DNA from 4 places in the Piscibacillus salipiscarius genome. Region 2 is predicted to be linked to each of the others. Evidence: riboswitches for the same ligand, from Rfam matches in the RefSeq annotation. Region 2 holds a riboswitch; each other region holds the start of a gene.
What was found. A riboswitch is a leader RNA that binds a small molecule or an ion and turns the genes downstream of it on or off. The one in region 2 is predicted to bind cyclic di-GMP.
Positions count from the first base shown of each region.

Region 1: linked by a shared signal. The riboswitch ahead of ACFSW4_RS09100 (anti-repressor SinI family protein) and the one ahead of ACFSW4_RS12465 (response regulator transcription factor) in region 2 are both predicted to bind cyclic di-GMP.
Region 3: linked by a shared signal. The riboswitch ahead of ACFSW4_RS02025 (YncE family protein) and the one ahead of ACFSW4_RS12465 (response regulator transcription factor) in region 2 are both predicted to bind cyclic di-GMP.
Region 4: linked by a shared signal. The riboswitch ahead of ACFSW4_RS07090 (DUF192 domain-containing protein) and the one ahead of ACFSW4_RS12465 (response regulator transcription factor) in region 2 are both predicted to bind cyclic di-GMP.

Region 1 is NZ_JBHUMZ010000021.1:80,134-85,329, reverse strand. It holds gene ACFSW4_RS09105 (AI-2E family transporter) at 42-1,127, opposite strand; gene ACFSW4_RS09100 (anti-repressor SinI family protein) at 1,274-1,417, opposite strand; cyclic di-GMP riboswitch class I at 1,435-1,517, opposite strand; gene ACFSW4_RS09095 (hypothetical protein) at 1,649-2,131, opposite strand; gene ACFSW4_RS09090 (APC family permease) at 2,496-3,977, shown strand; gene ACFSW4_RS09085 (S8 family peptidase) at 4,344-5,196, opposite strand, start outside.
Region 2 is NZ_JBHUMZ010000044.1:4,046-9,241, reverse strand. It holds gene ACFSW4_RS12480 (hypothetical protein) at 1-134, shown strand, start outside; gene ACFSW4_RS12475 (HAD hydrolase-like protein) at 191-838, opposite strand; gene ACFSW4_RS12470 (gamma carbonic anhydrase) at 835-1,362, opposite strand; gene ACFSW4_RS12465 (response regulator transcription factor) at 1,381-1,752, opposite strand; cyclic di-GMP riboswitch class I at 1,791-1,873, opposite strand; gene ACFSW4_RS12460 (alpha/beta hydrolase) at 2,014-2,805, shown strand; gene ACFSW4_RS12455 (tetraprenyl-beta-curcumene synthase family protein) at 2,817-3,893, shown strand; gene ACFSW4_RS12450 (NUDIX hydrolase) at 3,925-4,332, shown strand; gene ACFSW4_RS12445 (DUF3221 domain-containing protein) at 4,345-4,692, shown strand; gene ACFSW4_RS12440 (tRNA (mnm(5)s(2)U34)-methyltransferase) at 4,701-5,196, opposite strand, start outside.
Region 3 is NZ_JBHUMZ010000009.1:24,682-29,877, reverse strand. It holds gene ACFSW4_RS02030 (NERD domain-containing protein) at 1-788, shown strand, start outside; cyclic di-GMP riboswitch class I at 1,237-1,321, shown strand; gene ACFSW4_RS02025 (YncE family protein) at 1,433-3,505, shown strand; gene ACFSW4_RS02020 (hypothetical protein) at 3,502-3,837, shown strand; gene ACFSW4_RS02015 (hypothetical protein) at 3,797-5,083, shown strand; gene ACFSW4_RS02010 (hypothetical protein) at 5,139-5,196, shown strand, end outside.
Region 4 is NZ_JBHUMZ010000019.1:33,540-38,735, forward strand. It holds gene ACFSW4_RS07070 (pilus assembly protein TadG-related protein) at 1-1, opposite strand, end outside; gene ACFSW4_RS07075 (TadE/TadG family type IV pilus assembly protein) at 17-400, opposite strand; gene ACFSW4_RS07080 (A24 family peptidase) at 402-911, opposite strand; gene ACFSW4_RS07085 (Flp family type IVb pilin) at 945-1,133, opposite strand; gene ACFSW4_RS07090 (DUF192 domain-containing protein) at 1,149-1,499, opposite strand; cyclic di-GMP riboswitch class I at 1,641-1,730, opposite strand; gene ACFSW4_RS07095 (hypothetical protein) at 2,074-3,474, shown strand; gene ACFSW4_RS07100 (4a-hydroxytetrahydrobiopterin dehydratase) at 3,570-3,803, opposite strand; gene ACFSW4_RS07105 (cupin domain-containing protein) at 3,866-4,426, opposite strand; gene ACFSW4_RS07110 (sensor domain-containing phosphodiesterase) at 4,548-5,196, opposite strand, start outside.

The DNA.
Region 1 (5,196 bases), on a different contig from region 2:
CAGACAAGTCAGTAAAAAAGGCTGCCTCAATTGAGACAACCTTAATCAAACATCTCTTTATTTCGTAGTTTAATAATGCGGTAAATGTGACTGACAATAACTTTACCGACTGCATAAGTTGGTACCGCGATAATCATTGCTACAACTCCGCCGAATTTACCAGCAAATAATAGTAAGAAAATAATCGTAATAGGGTGGACGTTTAATTTTTTACCCATGACTTGTGGTGATATTAAATTACTTTCAATTTGCTGAACGACAACGGCTACGATGACTACTAACAGTGCTTGAAGTGGTGATTCAAATAAACCGACAATAACGCCTGGTGCTGTTCCAATCCATGGACCGATAAATGGAATAAAGTTTGTAAATAAGGCAATAAATGCTAGAATTAACGCGAATTTTAAATCGATAATCAAGTAGCCAATATAGATCAGTATCCCAACACAGAAACTAACAATAATCTGGCCCTGAATGTAATTACTTAACGCATCATCCATCTCATCTAGAATCTCGCCTACTTCATACTTATATTTCTTCGGTAAAAAGCTGATGATTCTCTTTGGTAAACGCTCACCGTCTTTAAGTAAATAAAACAATACAAAAGGTACAACAATTAGAACAATAATGGCACTAGCAACGACACCTAAATAGGTCGTGATGTTTCCAGCTAAATTAGAAGCAATATCTGTTAAGTTGGTTTCTAAACTCCTTAACCATTCGGTGATGGCTTGTTGGTCAGGAGAAATTCGATTAAACCATTCACTGTTTTGCACAGATAGTAAAAATTGATTGGCTTCATCAATAAATGTGGGCACCTGTTCAGCAAAATTTTCAATTTGTTTTTGAAGTTCAGGATAAACTAACATGACTAAGCCAACTAATAAACCAATCCCTGTTAAAAATACAATTAACACCGCAACCGGCCGCGGCATTTTATTATCTAGTACATCGACAATGGGTCTTGTTAAATAATATAAAATCCCTGCAATAATTAATGGTGTAAAAATTGTTTGAGCTAAAACGAATAGGGGGGAGAAGATAAACTGTATCTTTGTCGATAGAAAGATGATTACCATAATGATGATGACAGCATAACCGATTCGGAACCATTTTCCATTAGGCACGTATTTCACCAACTCTCTAAAATGTATAGTCATATTGTAATATAGTAAAATTTGCTAGTCTACTTATTTATGGTTCTAGTATTTCCAAAATAATAGTCTCTAAACATAAAGATACCGTGAACTCACTGTCCACGGCCGTTTGTAAGTTATATACTTGGTCGTTCAACATCAATGAATTTTCTTATTTCTCTTTTACTAATACCCATTTCTTTTGCTTTTTTCATTAGTAGTACCCATTCTCGATCCAGTTGTTTTTCTGTAGCTTTTTGGTAATGCGTCATAGTGACCATTTTCCTCCCCCAACAGATGAGGCAGCTGTGCTGTCTTAGGTTTCCCCTTAGACCACTCGCTTTGCGTCCCTTTTTTTCAAAAGGTTTGCCTTTAAACTGCATCGACTTTATCTTAATTTAATTGTATAAGCTTTACTAGGAAAATGTTACCCCTTTTTCATCTAAAAATTCCGAGACTTTTTTACTAAATTTTCAATTAATTTTAATGTTAAAGTATTTTCTTGTCGAAAATTAAAATTTTCTGCCTTCCATCCAAGCACTTGCTTCTTTTACAAGTTCATTTTTAAGGTCTGTTTTTGTACTTTTATATTTTCGCTCCAGCTTTACAACTGATGCTTTGGAATACCCATAACGATCTAGCTCTTGCTCAAACGCCTCAAATAATTCCTCAAACTTCTGATCGATATCATTTTCCAGTTCCGTTGCTTTTTGTTCATATTTAATAGCCATTGCTCCAAGCTTGAGTGGGTTTGGGTCTTCTTCAAGTTCAGATAGTACGTTTTCTTTAATTTGCTCAACTTCGGTTATGGTTTCTTGTTTTAATTCTTCATAGCTCGTTTCATACTTGTTAATAATGTCATCTTCATCGGGTTGGGTTGTCTGGTTTGTTGGGGTTCTAGGTAACACATCGTCTGTCCAAGTATAGGACTCTTTATCTTGATTCGTCTCAGATTGTTTCTCAGAAGTGAAATTATAGTCTAATATACGATCCACCGTGTTGACACCATTAATAACAAAATAAATGATTAAGATACTTAAAATCAGGAGAAATTTACGCATGTCATGCCGTCAGCCTTTCTCTGTACAATAATTCCTTTGTTCTTATTTCATCTTCGTCAAAAAAAATATGATTTATACGGTACATTTCGGGGAAAATAAACAATGATGTGACAGATTTGGACAAAATGAAGCAAAAACCGTTTTATGGTAACCTCTCAATAACTGAGGACCTTATTAGAGCGTAAATGCTATTTCATGGTGCGTTTTAGTTGTCCAAACCTGTTTTTTATATGATGAACCGTAGTGGTAAAATAGCGGTTATAGTTGTGAAAAAACTAAATATAAAGGGGTTTTAAAATTGAGTTCTGGAAATGGACTGGAGAGAAAGAAACTAAGTAAGACACTCAAACCACATTGGGTATGGGCCATAGCATTAGGTTCATCAATTGGTTGGGGGTCATTTGTACTACCTGCTGATTGGATGGCTGGTGCTGGGCCATTAGGCGTTATTTTAGGATTGAGTATTGGCGCTGTATTAATGGCTATTATTGCAATCAGTTATGGAGTGCTGATCAGGAATTACCCGGTTTCAGGCGGGGAATTTGCTTATGCATTTTTAAGCTTAAACCGTGTACACGCTTATATTAGTGGTTGGTTCTTAACGTTAGGGTACATATGTATTGTGGCGTTAAACGCGACAGCTTTTGCATTGATGCTTAAATTCGTTTTCCCTGATTTCATTCAAAATATGAAGATTTATACTGTTGCAGGCTGGGATGTTTATTTTACTGAAATTATTATAGTTACTTTATTAGTTGCATTTTTCACTTATCTAAATATTAAAGGATCAGGATTATCTGGTCGCATGCAATTTATATTTGTTATGATTTTAATCTTGGGAGTATTTTCATTAACAGGCTTTATGACGACGAATAGCGGGGCGTCATTTAGTAACATGAATCCTGTATTTAGCCCAGAAGTATCACCGCTAGCAGCAATCTTAACCATTGTTGCGATTGCACCATTTGCTTATGTCGGGTTTGATAACGTACCACAAGCTGCAGAAGAGTTCAAATTCTCAGCACGAAAAGCGTTAACGTTAATTATGATGGCATTATTATTTGCTGCGATTATCTATTCATTTATGATCATCACAACAGCTGTCGCAGCTCCTTGGCAGGATACGTCATCTGCAGGTCTTCAGTGGGGAACAGGTACTGTCGTTCAAGACGTATTAGGAACTGGCGGATTAGTTATTTTAGTAGTCGCTTTATCTATGGGGATCTTCACAGGCTTAAACGGATTTTTAATTTCAGCAAGCCGTGTATTATTCGCTATGGCAAGAGGTAAAGTGCTACCGAACGCCTTTTCTAAATTGCATTCTAAGCATAATACACCATACTTTGCGATTATTTTCGCTGCCATTGTTGCAATCCTTGCTCCATGGTTTGGTCGTGAAGTACTAGGTTGGATTGTTAATATGTCTTCTCTAGGTGTATCCATTGCTTATTTCTATACTTGTTATACAGCATATAGCTTACTTAAGTGGAATGATCAAGGAAGTGAGTTTGATGAAACACTTCACATCGTTTCACCAGGTAAAAAATTTATCGCTATTTTAGGAATGGTATCAAGTGTTGGTTTCTTAATATTATTACTATATCCGAATTCGCCGGCTGCACTAGGTTCTGAGTCGTTATGGGCATTAGTGATTTGGATTGTGCTAGGCTTTATTTTCTACTTAGTTAAGCGAAAAGATTTACAGAGTTATGATCGTGAAGATTTAGCTTATTTAATTTTAGGAAAAGAGAAATTTAAATTAACAGATAAAGAAGATTAATATGTGGGGCTGCTCTAAATGAGATTTAGGGCAGCTTTTTTTATGGAAATGATGTTAAGGAGGGAACCAACCCGCCGTGAGGAGAGTTTAACTCCTCGTTAGGGAAAATCCGCCCGCAGTGAGCAAAAACTGTTTCGCGTGGCCGTAGGAACTGTCCGTATCTAGAGGTGAAGTTTTCGTGAAATCGGGTGAATTGTCCGCATTCCGGGGAGAAGTGTTCACGTGACCGTAGGAACTGTCTGTATCCAGAGGTGAAGTGTTCGCGTGATCGGGTGAATTGTCCGTATTCTGAGGGGAAGTGTTCGTGTAACCTATGACATAAAAAAAACGAACTCGCTAAGAGTAGCGAGTTCGTTTTAGTGTTAATTATTGTACTGCATTTAATGCGTTTAAGTGACCGTTACCGAATTTTTTCTTATCTTGGCCATTGACTTCTTCAACTGCACCATTTAGTAATTCACGCTTCACTTGTGCAGGAGATAAGTCACCATTGTTTTGGTCAATAATTAGACCAGCTACAGCAGATACTTTAGGCGTAGCCATTGATGTACCAACACTGAAGTAGTAACCATCATTTGAAGCACTGTCTGCACTTAAGTTGAATTCGAAGTAGTGCATATTATTTGCAAGATACTCATCTAAACGTCCTTGCGATGCATACCAGTTATATAGACGTGTGTCTCCACCTACAGTTGCAATGTCAATTTGACCTGCACCATAGTTAGAATACTCTGCTAAAACATCTTCTGGACCAGTAGCAGAAACGTTCACAACGTTTGATAACTGAGCTGGAACTGTTTTAGCTGTTCCACGGAACTCAACGTTTTCACTACCATATGCTGATTGTAAGTAGTTCATCACCTGATTGTTGTTGCTTAGGTCAAGGCCATCATTACCTGCTGCAACGACCACAACCGCGCCTTTTTCTTCAGCGTAATTTGCAGCACGCTTGTAAGCAACATAGTCTGCTACATCATTACCAGCGTTTTCCCATTTTCCATCTTCATTTTTAACAAATGTTTGACCGAATAGATCCCATCCACCAAGGCTCATCGATAATACATCGGAACCATCATCAGCAGCTGCGATCATCGCTTTATAAATCCAAGCCGATTCAGCTGAGCTAGTACCGAATACGCGGTAAGCACGTAGACCTAAGTCTGGAGCTACACCTAACATACCGTTACCAGCACCTGCGATTGAACCAGAAACGTGACTA
Region 2 (5,196 bases):
GCTTTCATAAGAAGCATAATCTAAAGCCTGATTATAACAAGAGAGCAAGGAGTAAAACTAATACTAAAGAAATTGACCAAGATAATCATACGGAGCAGATGAAACATATAAATGGACCGCGTGGGATGTTATAGAAACAAAACATTTCGTTGAAAATATTTAAGGCGATTGGGTCAGTTCCCAAACGCCTTCAGATCTCTATGTATTTAATTTCCGCTAAATCATCAATCACATAATCAGCCTTCGATAGTTCATCTTCTCTAGCAAAATCGAACCTGCATCCGATTGACGTTAACCCATTGTCATTCCCAGCTAGAATGTCAGACAACCGGTCACCTACTACGGCACCTTTCGAGATATCATATTTCTGAACAATACTACTTACTAAATCACTTTTGTTCAAAGAATCGATTTGTTCAATACTGAAAACTTCAGACACCCATCGGTTTAATTGGTAATAGTTCGTAATTGCTGCAAGATACTTCGTTAGACCATTACTAGCAATGAAAATTCGAACGTTTTGATCGGTTAATTCTTTAAAAATTTCTTCAACATTAGGATAAAGTGCACCATTACCGTGCTGAATGTTCTCAATCAACCGTTCTAGAAAGTAAGCATCTACTTGATCACGCTCTTGAATAGTGAAATCAGGTAATAACGTTTCCCACACTTTAGGCAATGGAACGCCCATGATGTTACGGTACTGATCAATTGGCGTTTCATTAACCCATTTATTCTGAGACCTTAAGAAGTTAAAAGTATGATCTAATGAAAGCTCTAGAATTTTATCTGTTTGAAATAACGTCCCATCCATGTCAAAAATGACAGCTTTAGTCATGGTGTATCTCCTTGGTCTTGTAGCTTTTTATAGACTTGTCCTTTTTCAATATAAGTTTCTCTAACGCGCTCTAATTCTTGATAATCTTCATCATTTAACTCACGAATGACTTTGGCAGGGCGGCCGAACGCAAGTGTATTAGGCGGAATCTTTTTACCTGGTGGGATAAGGCTTCCTGCACCGATAAAAGCATTTTCGCCAATTTCAGCCCCGTCTAAAATCGTCGTACCCATCCCGATTAACGCATTTTTTCTGATGATTGCTGAATGCAGTAACACTTGGTGTCCCACTGATACGCCATCTTCTAAAATAAGCGGTTGGTTTGGACTTTGGTGTAACATCGACTGATCTTGAATATTGACGTGATCGCCGATGTAAGTAGGCGACACATCTCCGCGAATGACGGTTTTGAACCAAATACTACTATATTTTCCAATCGTCACATCACCAGAAATGACGACATCATCTGAGATATAAGCTGTTTCGTCTATTTTTGGATATTGTCCTTTATAAGGAAGGATCATGGTGTGTGCCTCCTTTAGTTATACCGCTTGTCCTTCAAATATTTGTTCGAGTGCATTTGGTAGTAGATTAAAATTAGGTTTCGCAATAAAATCTTTAGCTCCCAACTTAAAGCATTCCGTTTGACTAAACTTACTTGAAAGTGATGAAAAAACGATAACCTTCGCATTTGGATACAGTTTGACCATTAATGATAATGTTTTAAAACCATCAAGCCGATCCATGGTTAGGTCTAACGTCACCGCATCTGGCTTTAACTTGCGGTAGATGGATAAGGCTTCAATTCCATTCGAAGCTTCTGATACAACTTGATATTTTGACGAATTATGTAAAGTCTTCTTGATGCTTTGTCTGATAAACTTTGAGTCATCCACGATTAAAATTTTATACATATTTAAATCACTCCTTCTATTTTGCAAACACTAGAAGTGATTGCAACCCGGCTACCATAGTAGATTCCGTAGGCCCGTGGCTTTGCGTCCCTTACTTTCATAAGGTTTGCCTTTAAAATATAGTACCATATTCTTAGGATAAAGAACACATTTCGACAAGTTTTGTTCATAAAATTGCTGAAAGTATCAAGTTGTTATTCTTTTAGTGAATTATGCTAATATGTTATTAATGATATTTTTGTGAAAATAGGGGGAGTTGTGATGATTGTAAAACACGCTGATCAACCAAAAGGAGTAATTGTTGCTGTACACGGTGCGTTTGAGCATGCAGGGCGGTATGAATGGCTCTTTGACCGGTTTAATCATTTCGGTTTTCATGTCGTAGCTGGTGATTTACCTGGTCAAGGGACGACCAAAGGTAAACGCGGACATATCAGATCATTTACTGAATATATCGTAACCGTTTTATCTTGGATTGATGAAGCCAAAAAGTATGACTTTCCAGTCTTTTTGTTTGGTCATAGTATGGGCGGGTTGACGGCCATTCGTACGGTTCAGCAGCATCAAACCGATGTAAATGGTATTATCTTATCCTCACCAGCTTTAGGGATGAAGAATGGTTTAGCTAGACCCGTTTATTTTGCATCAAAATTACTCAATGTCGCAACTCCTTCTATTCGTTTTAAAACGGGCGTTAGATCAGATATGGCAACACGTAACGAAGGATATAAAGCCCATGATGTGTCAGATCCATTGTTTTTAAGAAAAGTATCCGTTCGTTGGTATCATGAATTTGAAAGGGCTATTGCGCTCGCATTTAAAAAGATTCATAAATACCCAGACATTCCAACGATTCTACTTCAAGGTGGGGATGATCACTTAGTCGATGTTGAAGCGGTTAAAGAGTGGTTTAACTCAATCGATGTCTCCGATAAATCTATTAAAATCTATGAAGAACTTTACCACGAGATTTTAAACGAACCAGAGAGAGAGTTGGTTTTAAAAGACGTTATCTCATTTATAGATCAACACCTAAATGAAGATTCAGTATAGGAGGATTTACGTTGTCAGTTAATGTCCCGAAAACGTTGCCAAAACTACTTTTCACATGTTACAGACATATCTTTCCCGAAGTTCGAACCAACTTAAACCGTTGGGAGAATTTTGCCGAACGCGTACCAAATGACGAACTGAACAAGCAGGCAAAAGCAAGCATTGATACGAAAACCTTTCACTGTGAAGGCGGGGCGATCTATGCAACTTTGGCTAAGAGTCGGTGGAAAGAAGCGGTCAAGTTTATTGTGGCTTATCAGACCATCAGTGATTATTTAGACAACCTTTGCGACCGCAGTACATCGATGGATCCTGATGACTTCAGACGTTTACATGATTCGATGCTCAATGCCATTTTAAATGAACCTGTAAATGAACATCCGAATTATTACGAACTTAGAGAAGATCAGGATGATGGTGGTTATTTAGCTTCATTAGTTGATACTTGTCAGGAGGTTGTTCAAAAAATCCCGAATTATGAGCGTGTTTACCCAGCTGTCAGACGACTCGCACAGTTGTATATCGATCTTCAAGTTCATAAACACGTCAAGCTCGATGAACGCGTGCCGAGGCTCACAGGTTGGTACGATGAAGAGAATGAGCACGAATTTGTTTTGTGGAATGAGTTTTCTGCTGTGACAGGTTCGACAATTGGCATTTTTTCTATCATTTCATATGCACTAGACGGTTACGATTATAGCGGACAGGTTATGAAGGCTTATTTTCCTTACATGCAAGGGCTACATATTTTACTGGATTACTACATTGATCAGAATGAAGATGAACAGGAAGGCGATTTGAATTTCTGTCATTACTATGAAGACGAACATAAAACGATAGAACGGTTAAAATTTTTTATCGATGGCAGCAGGATGTCGACGAAAAAACTCCCTGACTCTGACTTCCACCAGCTAATTGTGTCAGGGCTAGTCGGCTTATACTTATCGGACCTGAAAGCAGATGAGCTTCATGACGGCGAACGGAATAGGAAAGACCTTCTTCGCCATAGCGGGATGAAAGCTCAGATGATTTTTATGAACGGACGAGCATATCGAAAGTGGAAGAAGAAGAAAGGGTTAGGCGAGTAAAAAAATGTTTCAATGAATGGGGAGTGTGTAAATGAAGCGAGTTGACGTTGCATATACGCTATTATTTGATGAAGAAACGAATAGAGTTTTAATGGTATTAAACAGAAACAAATCCTGGTCCTTGCCAGGCGGGGCTGTTGAAAAGGAAGAAACGTTAACGGATGCAGCCATAAGAGAAGCTAAAGAAGAGACAGGCTATGACGTTGAGGTTCATGAAGTCATTGCTATAAATGAGGCGTTTATGGATGGAAACCATGTTCACTTTTTTACATTTAGAGGGGAAATTATAAAAACTCCAGAGGTCATTCCAAATGAAAAAAATATTCTCAAAGTAGAATGGGTTGATTTAGAGGAAGGCGATCGGTTAATGCCTTATCATCCTGAAGGAATCTCTCGGTTACTTAACTTTTCAGGTGCTAGATACTTACTACAATCATAAGGTAGGATATTTATGAAAACAATTAGTAGCCTTATGTTCATACTGGCGTTGTTCCTGCCAGCGTGCTCAGAGATTACAAATGAAGAATTAGACCCTCATCAATCTAACGTGTTTGATGGTCACATAATAGAGATTAAGGGTTCTAGAGTGCTTGTCGTAGCAGGGTTGACTAAAGATGAGGCAACGTCTATGAATGAAGCATCCTTATTAGAGGTAGAGAACCCACCTGATGCTGTTTGGTTCGAAGTGGACTCGGGCTCTCAGTATGATGTAGGTGATCATATTCGGGTGAGATATGATGGAATGGATGCATCGTATCCTGGTCAAGCCGAAGCGGAAAAAGTACAAATTGTGCAGTGATGACCTACCTATTTTTTATGAATCGCAACCACAAATGGCGCCCGATCACTTCGATTGACCAATTGATAACGAATGATATCCGCTTTTTTAGCAGGGAAGATTTTTAAGTGATTTAGCAATGCATCTTTTTCAGCCTGACCTTCCTCATGCCCAGGATATATCACAATGACAATATACCGCATAGGTTTTAGCATAGAGAAAAGTTGCTCGATTGCTTGGATCGTCGTCTCACTACTAGTCGTGACTGCCTTATCACTGCCAGGTAAAAAGCCTAGGTTAAAAATGCATCCATCAATGGAATCTACATGTCTTTTATGGAGTTCATCGCCAGCTTTTTCATGACCGTTAAAAATTGTCGTTACATTATGTACATCGTGTTCGGCAAAAAGCTTTTCCGACTGCCGGATCGCTTCCTCCTGAACATCAAAAGAGTAAACAAGCCCGCTTTCTCCAACGAGCCCACTTAGGAACACACTATCGTGCCCATTTCCGAGTGTGGCGTCA
Region 3 (5,196 bases), on a different contig from region 2:
ACTTTGAAATCGATACCCTCCTATTCTGCGTGAAGTTTTTACTCCTGTTACAAGTCAAGAATCTAGCAGGCGAAGTAACAATCGATCACCGAACTGGAATCATGAATCAAAAAGTGAGAAATGATGAAGTCGGCTACCAAGATCCGATTCTTCAGGTCGAAAAACACGCTAGACTTCTTACGAAATGGCTAAAAAGTAGAGGATATGATATCCCAATAGAAACATTAGTCGTCTTCACAAACAAAAATGTCATGATTCAACAAGGACCAATCCCATTAGATCCTAGAATTGTATCAGGCTACAAGCTTAGCCATGCTTATTATGATCTCAAAACGAAATATAAAGATAAACCTGACATTCAGAACAGGTTAAAGCTATATAGAGATCTCCAGCGTCACAATGAAATGTATGATATGAATCTATTAAAGGAATTGAATCTATCTAAAAAGGACTTTATCCCGGGTGCTTTTTGTAACTATTGTCATACAAAATCAATGCAGTATCGCAGGAACGGTTTCGAGTGTAATAATTGTAAGTACAAAAGCCAAACCGTGTTAGAGGAGTTTTTAAAAGATTACTATTTAATCTTTGGTCATGAGATCACTTCAGATACCCTAAGCGAATGGTTGAAAATTGATTTAGTCACCTCTAGAAGACTATTAGCAAAGCAAAACTTTAGAACTAAAGGACGAAAACCCAAAACACACATTCTGAATTATGACTATCGAACTGATTTTAATTATTTAATAGAGTATAATAAAAGCTTATATTTAAGTAAAATAAGGTAGGCTCCCGGTTTTGCTGGGAGCCTTTTATATTGATTTTAGAAGGGAGCTTTTGCGCTTGGGCGCAAAAGCATCAGACTTAGATCCTATTTTTGAGGAATATGTCTGTATCAAGCAGTAAACTGTCCGCATTTCTGAGAGAAGTGTTCGTATCCGGGGATCAACTGTCCGTATCTAGTGATTAATTGTCCGTATTTTGGCTTGGATTGTCCGTATCTGAGAGTGTTGTGTTCGCATTTCAGCAAAAACTGTTCACATCAAGAGTAAAACTGTTCGCATCGCGCTTTAGATCTGAAGGTATGGCGCGAAAGTAATGCAAATCAACTACAAAAATTGTCTAAAAACATAAAATTTTGTTTAAATTAACTTAAACTATAGGAAAAAATGCCGATATAAGTTTTGGTAAGGTTAATTTCATGAACCGTTTTACCTATTAATTATAAAAAAGCTCCTTCGATAATAGCAAACCCATTGAAAGGTGGGGGCGCAAAGCCGCGGGTCTAAGGTTAATGAACTAAGACAGCCGGGTTGCCGAAAAGGATTGGATTATTCATAGTCTACCAATCTTTTTTGGTGGGCTTTTTTTATGTGAAATTTATTAAAAAAGGAGGACCGTCAACAATCAAATAAATTAGGGGGGAATTAAATTGAAATTTAGGACTATAGCCTTAATAGGCGCAATTATTATTAGTTTATTAGCTTTTAGCAATTCTAGTATCGCATCCGAAGACCAAATCAATTTAGAGAGCAATCTTGTTAATTGGACAATGGATGATGCGAACCAGGTTACTTATGCACTTACATCTGAAGGGAAATTACATAAAATCACTCATAGTTCACTAGCAATAAGCAAGACCACAACAGTAGGTACAAACCCTGCTGACCTTTATTTGTTTAATAACAAAATCTACGTTTCACTACCTAATACAAACAGCATAAAAGTGATCGATACCACAACGATGGAAACCACTAATACGATCACAACGAAATTAGAGCCTTACCATATTGCTGTTAATTCTACTCAACTCTTTTACTCAGACAACCATGAAATCTATGAAAAAAGTTTAGAAGATGGGACCGAAGCGGATGTCGTCATTCAAGGTGATACTTGGACGCCATTTAGCGAGCCTGACTTATATCTCGACAAAGAAACAAAAGTCTTATATGCAGCTGAACACGGTACATCAGGTTCTAGTCTTAAAGCTTTCTCAACTGAAGACTATTCATTATTTAGTCGAACGACTTATGGTGGGAGTTACGGTTTTCCATTTCCTAAAGGTAACTTCACCGTGGATGGAAACGATGTTTTTTATGCAGGGCATAAATTTAATAAAAACGACCTAGCGGAGATTCACGGTTTTTATACGAATGAATTCAGCAAAAGTAATTTAACAGGATCGAGACTTGCCAATATTATTGGCGCGGACGATCACTATGTCTATTCACAAGAAAGTGTCTTTGATCGTAATACATTCCGAATAGTTGGTACAATGCCGAGTAACATCACGCATGTTTTATCAGACGGACAACTGAGGCTCATGTACGATTCACAGAATAAAACGATCTTTAATAACCAGGACAATTATGCGGACCAAACTGCACAAACACAATTTAACAACAACAAACTAAGCCTAAACCAGCCAATAGACAAGTGGGTTTTTGACGAGCCAAATCAAAAAATCTACGCGATTTCCACAAGTGAGAATCAGCTATTAGTTATCAACGCTGGGACCATGGAAGTCATAGAAAGTAGATTTGTTGGATCTGCTCCGACAGATATAGAATTACTCAATAATAAGCTGTACATCGCACTAGCTGGAAGCACTAAAATTGCAACGACGAGCACCGCCCAGGGGTCAGCCGTTAATTACATCACGACCTTACAAAATCCATACGACCTCACAACAGATGGAACGAAAATCAATTATGCAACGTTAGATCAACACGTCACTCTATACCATATTGACCTTCAAACTAACACGGAACAAGCTTTAGAATTCTATGATACGAATAAGAATACGTACTATGAACCAGCCATTCATCTAGATTCTAGTAATAATTATTTATATGTAGGTGAATCAGGGTCTACAGGTTCAGATTTACTTGTGTTAAATCCTGAAACAGGTGAACACATCTCTGTATATGAATTTAGTTTTAGCCTACCAGAACGAGCTATTTTAATGGAAAATAACGATCTCTACTATGCTGGTCATAGATTTGATAAAACGAACATCACAAATAGTAAAGTCCAACTCTTTGAAAACAGAGACAAGCTCATTGCTATTTCAGATTCGTATATCTTCAGCGATCGAAAAATCTACAACAAAGAAACGAACCAGCCTATTTTCGAGTACCCAAGTGACATGACAGTTAATAGCGCTGCTGCTGATTCAAGCGGTAACATTTATCTATCAACTTCAGAAAATAACGCCATCTATAAATTTAAATCATTAGATGAATTACAAAATCGGATTGTTCAAAAACTCGCATTTACTCAGCACGATAATGGCTCATATGAATTCACATGGGATCAAGTGACTGGAGATGGTTACAAAATCTATGCTAAACATGAAGAGCTAGATAAATTTACATCAATAACAGACGCACCAGTAATAGCGCAAAATCTAAAAGTTACAAATGCTCAACTAAAACAATGGCTCGGCCGAGATGTATCATTTGAGTTAAAGCTCAATTCGGTAACGAAGAATCGGTGTCGATGAATACCATTCAGCATACATTTGAGGTCCCAACGCCTGTGATTACAGATTATGGATTAAAAGAAACACCTGAGAATTTAAGTGAATATGGCGCGGAAGCGTTTTTGTTACGATTTGAGCAAGAGAAACTTATGGATGGCTTTAATGTCTATGCTTATTCGGAAGATCAAGAGGTAAATCAGAAGTTCGAGGTAGAAGAATTAACTCAGCCTGAGTTGTGGTTTGCGGAAGAGACCTATAACAAATGGGCTGGCAAAACAATGAATTTTGAAATCACCTATGTGGTTAATGGTCATGAATCTACAAAGTTCCGAAACAGTGTCACATACGTTTGAAGAAATTGAGGAAGATCCAGAAGAAGAAGGACCTATTGACCTCAAAGTGCCTAAAATAACGTTCCTCGGCTTCGAGGCGACTCCAGAAGAATTAAAAGACTACGGTGATATGTTCTTTGTATTACGATTTAATTTAGATGCCAAGGCAGAAGGCTATAAAATTTACGCCTATTCAGAAGATGGAGAAGTAGAATATTCACATAGATCTGACTATAGAGTCTCAAGAATTTCCTTTTTAGAAAAATTATATAACCGATGGGATGGAAAGTTGATGCACTTCCAAGTTTCCCAAATCATTGACGGTGTTGAATCAGAAAAATCAAAAGTGTCAACTTTCAATTTTGGAAAAGAAGTCGACCCAGAAGATGATACGAATGATAACTCAAGCGATTCAGATCAAGATGAAACAAAAAATAACTCTGACGATTCAGATACAACAGAAGAAGATGATACTAACCAGACAGATGATCGCACATCAAACAATAATAATTCAGAGACCGATGAAGATGAAACTAATCAAACCCCGGAAATAGTGACAGTTAAAGTTTCTAAAGTAAATGACACACATATTGTCACAGACGAAGCATTCGAGAATGTGGGAAGCGGAGATGAGATTAATATTGATCTTAAAGATGATGAAGAGGCGGATTCGAGTGTGTCCTTAACAAAGGAACAAATTGAGTATTTAAAAGAAAATGGAAACAAAATATCTGTTGAACGCGTCACGACTAGAATTACGATCCCGTCATCTATTTTTGAAGGCAATGAGAATGACACCGTCGTTCATGTTAATCGCTTAGAAAACGTCTTTGATGCCTTAAGTGACGTTTATGATTACACGATTAGTCAAGGCGATTCTACGATTAGTGAATTTAGTGAACCTGTTACAATAAGTTTTACAGTCGACCCTGAAAAAGTTCAAAACCCAGATAACGTCAAGGTTTATTACTACAATGAAGAACGAGAAGAATGGGAGTTAATCGGCGGAACATATGAGGATGGCGTTGTAACAGCTGAGACAAACCACTTTAGTACTTATGCTGTATTTGAAAAAGAAGACCCATCTGATGAAGAAACAACCTCTGACTCATCTGAAGAAGATAGTCCAGAAGAGAACGAAGTAGCAGCAAGCGAACCTGATCAAGTTAGCAACAATTCATCATCAAGTGTTATTTGGTGGATGGTGTTTGGATTAGTTATTGTGGGCGCTGCATTCATAGTAGTACGAAAAAAATTAAGAAACTAACATCTAAGAAAACAGCTCCTTAATAGGGGCTGTTTTCAATAAAAGGAGAGTTATAATGAACGAAGTTGAAGTTAAAAAGATCGGTTTAAAAAGTGTATTTAAAGTGACGTTAT
Region 4 (5,196 bases), on a different contig from region 2:
TTTCGCCGCCTCCTCATCACTCAACCCTAATCGTTGAGTCGGCTGTTAGTTCTATAGAATCTCCAAACACCTCTTCGGCAAATGGTGTAATGGGTTCAACTGGATACGTTAAGGTGACCGTTACATACTCACCAGACTGCCGCTCAGCTTCTGCTGGAGTAACGGTGATCGTAAGTAAATCAGTATCTCCTGTTTCAAAATGCCCCTTCGCAAAATCAATAATTTCTTCATCTGTATAGCCAAAACCGCCAAGTCTGACTGATTCTTGAGCAGTGAAATGGAGGCCCGAATAAGAATACATCATCCTGCCGACATCAAATATGCCGACTAACATTAATATTAACAATGGGATGATCAGAGAAAACTCTACAATAGACTGACCATTTTCATTGCGCAACATATTACATCACCACTCCATTCAATAAGAACGATAAACAAGCGCCACCGACAATTGCGACCCCATATGGAAAAGTTCTTTTCATGGAGTCACGATCTGGCATCAATAATTGAATTCCATATCTCATGCTAGAAAGGGCGTAATAGAGTTTTTTAAAGATTCCTTTTTGAAACAAAATAATTGCAATGCCAATGATTCCTCCAATAAGCGCCATATAAAAAGCCGTAAGTAGCACAAATCCAGGACCTTTTATAGCACCAATAACCGCGAGTAACTTTACATCACCAGCACCCATTCCACCCATCAGATATGGAATTAATAGAAGCCCAAATCCTAAGAAAAAACCTAGGAAAAAGCTTTTCACACCATCAATTCCAAATAACAAAGGTTGCAGGAGGAGAGCAAGGAAGAACGCCGGAAATAATACTTTGTTGTAAATTTTCCTGTGCTTAAGATCAGTGATAAGACAAATAAATAAGACCGTAAATAATAGTAGATTTAATATCCATTCCATTGCTCGGGGCCTCCTTTCCTTTAAATTTAATCATTAGGTAGTAGGTTCTGTTGGCTTTGTTTGGAAGCTAGTAATAACATCATTAAATACTTTCATAATTTCTTCACCAAATGTAACTAATACTCCAACAACTCCAACAGCAATAACACCTAATACTAAGGCATACTCTGCCATACCTTGTCCTTCTTCTTCGCGAATCATATTTAAGAAAAGTTCTTTCATTACAACTCTCTCCTTTTAATTTTTATTTTCTATTTCTAAATAGTGACCGATTTGAATATTGGTACGCGACACGGTACCAGTGGGGAGTTCTAGTACCGAGTGCGCACCTTTTTTCCGTCTTCCGAACTTACCTGGAGGTAGATTTTCGTCGATATCGACTACGACTAAATCTTTCGTTAAATACACAACATCAATGGGGTAACGCATAAAATGTGTGTGTACCGATTGACAGGGTAAAATATGCAACCCGCAACCTGAGGCTAGCTCATCTGTAAACATTAATCCTTTAAGTCTTTTACTAAATGAGTAAGCTGGTCTAATATGACGTGCCACTTCTGCATCTGTACTCAGGTTGCGTAGGATCACGTTTGTCACCTCCATCCAAATTAAATTACCCCGCCATTACCGAATGACGGGGTTCATTGTAAGGTAGGAGCAATGGATGACCTACATAACCGGTCACTTGTTAAATAGGACGCCCATACTGCTAACTTACATCCCTGATCTTTCGGTAGCTGGCTGGCATTGTGCTCAAAATGCACAGAAGCCCCTGTAGCTTTGCGTCACTGGTTTTCACCAGTTTTGCCTTTATCGAGATTAGGTCATTTTAGATTTCTGACTAATCTCTTAACGACATATTAATTCATAACGAGATTCATAGAAATCCGTCAAATAAACTATAAAATTGTCGATTCACTTCCAATTTATGATTGGTCCTAGATTTTATTTGGGACTATATGTTATGTCTTTTTCCAGTCAGAATGTCGTAATTTGTCGAATGATGGTAATTATAGTTATTACATTAGGTCATAATACCTCAGCTTTATTATTACGAAATTTTTTCATTTTTTTGTCGGTTATTTTACAAAATAGTTCAAAAGTATTACTTATAAATGTAAAAAGTGTTATTCTCAGCAACTAATTGAAGTAGGAAGATAGGATGGATTTTGTTAAGATTAGGAGGGATAATGCTTTAAGAAAGCGTGATATCATGAACCGATTATTATTTTATCTATATACAAGCTATGCACTACTATTTATCTTAAATCTATTCATTGCTTGGGATGGGATCTTAACGATTCAAGGGGTTATTGGTGTATTGGCTTTAATCTTTTCTATTAGAGGGGCGAACCGTACCTACCAATCTATTGGAATCGTTTTTTTAATTATTGCTCTTGCTCTCATGGTTACATATGACCTGCCATTTCAAGATCTAGCAACTTATTTTACTTCAATGGCATTACTATTAACATTATTATATTTTATTCCGTTCATTAACCATTACATGATCGTTGGAGGTTATGAACAGTCACTTTTTAATTTACTTCAAAAAAATACACCTAATTTAGGGAAGTTTTATGTAAAGTCATACCTGACAAGTTATACATTAACCTTATTTATTTTTATTTCAACCATTCCATTAGTTTATTCGCTGGTTAAAGAGAAGACTGCGCATTTATCCAGTCAGGTGACCCACCAATTTGCAACGCGAGCTATTTTAAGGCCCTTTGCAGCAGCTAATACGTGGAGTCCTATTGAAGTCTACATCGCAATGGTTGTCGCCTTTACAGGTTCATCTTACTTAATCTTACTGCCCGTTTTATTTGCATTTTCAATCACTATGCTGCTGATTGATGCATCACTCGGCTATATGAAGTTCAAGCACATCACATTTGATGGGCCTGATGAAGACCAAGAAGACCTGCATGTGAATAGACGCCACCTTACATCACTTGCTGGATTTTTGATTTTATTTATTTTAGTAGCAGCGGGAGTGCATTTATTATCGGGGTTAGACTTCTTTGAATCTATTATATTAATTATTATTCCGTACACATTTTTATGGGCATACGCTACTAAAAAACAACGAACATTTATGCGTTATACACAAAAGGTTTGGGGCGATCACATTTGGACGATGCAAAATTTCATGGTGCTCCTGCTTCCAATTGGACTATTTAATGAGATTATTAGCCAAACCCCCATATTAGATGCTGCAATGACATCTTTCGCATGGCTTGAACAAACACCACTTCTGTTATTTATATTTATCCAGTTAAGCTCCATGGTGCTTGCATTCGTCGGGTTCCATCCGCTAGTCACTTTGAGCTTACAAGGGTTATTCGTCACACCATTTTTAGATACGATTAGCCCACTCAGTATCTCAGTTGTGATGATTGTATCCGTCATCGCTAATGATATGACCGGTACATTTAATATTCCTATTACAATGCTCAATCAATACTTTAAACGTAACCCATATCAACTGACGCTTTGGAACATTGGTTACGCCTTAACATTTGGTGGTGTAGGCGTACTCATTGCTTGGCTGCTTTTATGAACTTCACAAAAATAGCCACCAAACGCTTGGTGGCTATTTTTCCTGTTCGTTATACAATTTATCAAAATGGTGAACCATCTCAAAGTCTAGGTCCGTCATCCGCGCATTGACCATGATGAAATTTTAAGTGTAACAACCTTATAGTCAATCGCAATGTTCGGGTGGTGGTTCTTGCCTTCAGCATATTCAGCCACTTTTCGGACAAACTCAATTCCGTTTAAATAATCCTTAAACTTATAGCGGCGGCGAACCCAAATGTCATCTACTAACTTCCAGTCAGGAAGCTGATCGAGTTCTTGCTTGATTTGTTCATCAGTTAACTTTTCCATCATCATCCACCTCCTACTAAGAGTTTTCCCTACTCTATATTATTAAAACTGTCCCGCTATAACTACTGATGAGCATACCTATTGATAAGCTCTTGATCGATCCCTTTTTTCCTACCCTTTTTAGCCAACCATTTCAGTAATAATTTTAATATAAATGGTAATTCAACAACATGAGAATCCTGCATCTCCAGGATAAGCGCGATATGAATACGGTCATTCGGAAAACCCTTCTCATCTGTTTTATCATCTTCCATGAGTCCGTACAAAATTCGCATCGACTGTTCAAAATGATGAGCAGGTGTCATTCTAATCCGAAACTTAACTGGTTCTTCGCTTGATGCATTTATGAACACATGATTGGTTTCCTTTGGAATGAGCAACTTTTTCCCAGCTTCTAAAATGGTCGAATGACTTCCCTTAACAACCTTCAATTTACCTTCTAACACCTCAAATTGCTCTTCAAAATGTTTATGATAGTGTAAGGGCTGCCCCTCACCATTAGGTGGTAATAACATTTCAACATACTCATATTCACCATTTGTATCTTGGCTTGATTCTAAGAATGTAATTTTCTCACCAGTGAATTTATGAATCATGGACTTTTCTTTAATGGCAGTCGCCAACAGCACCTCCTCCTTTCACTAATACCTATCTTAATAAATTCTATAAGAATCAATAAAAACCTTTATAAACAAAAATAGCCGCCCAGGTTGGGCAGCTAAATCTATATGGTGATTAGGGGGATTAAAATTGTTCAAGATAAGTTTTCCAACCGTCTAATGTTAACGGTTTACTGAAATAGTATCCTTGATAAATATGACAGCCGAAGTCTTGGATAATAGATAAATGTTGATCACACTCAACACCCTCAGCGACCACATTTAAATCTAAATCACTACCAAGCTGGATTATGGTTTTACAAATCCGCCTGTCAATTGGACTTTTATCCACATCATGAATAAACGTCTTATCCAGTTTGATTGTGTCGACTGGAAGGTATTTTAGATAATTAAGAGATGAATAGGTCGTTCCGAAATCGTCAATCGCGATTTTCACACCTAAGTTCTTAAGCTGCTGAAATGTCACAGCGACATCCGATAAATTATCAATTAATGATGTTTCAGTAATTTCAATTGCTAAGTATTCAGCTGGAAAACCAGTTTCATACAGTATTGCCTCTATACGATCAGCAAAATCTTGCTTACGAATATGCACAGCTGAAATATTAACAGACAACATAAACCTTTTTCCGGTCTGATCCATTAACTCTTTCATATCTTTACAAGCCCTGCGGCAGATCACTTCATCTAACCAATCAATAAAATCATACTCTTCTGCATGATCAATAAAATCAATCGGCGGCACAAGCCCTTTCTCAGGATGTTCCCAGCGA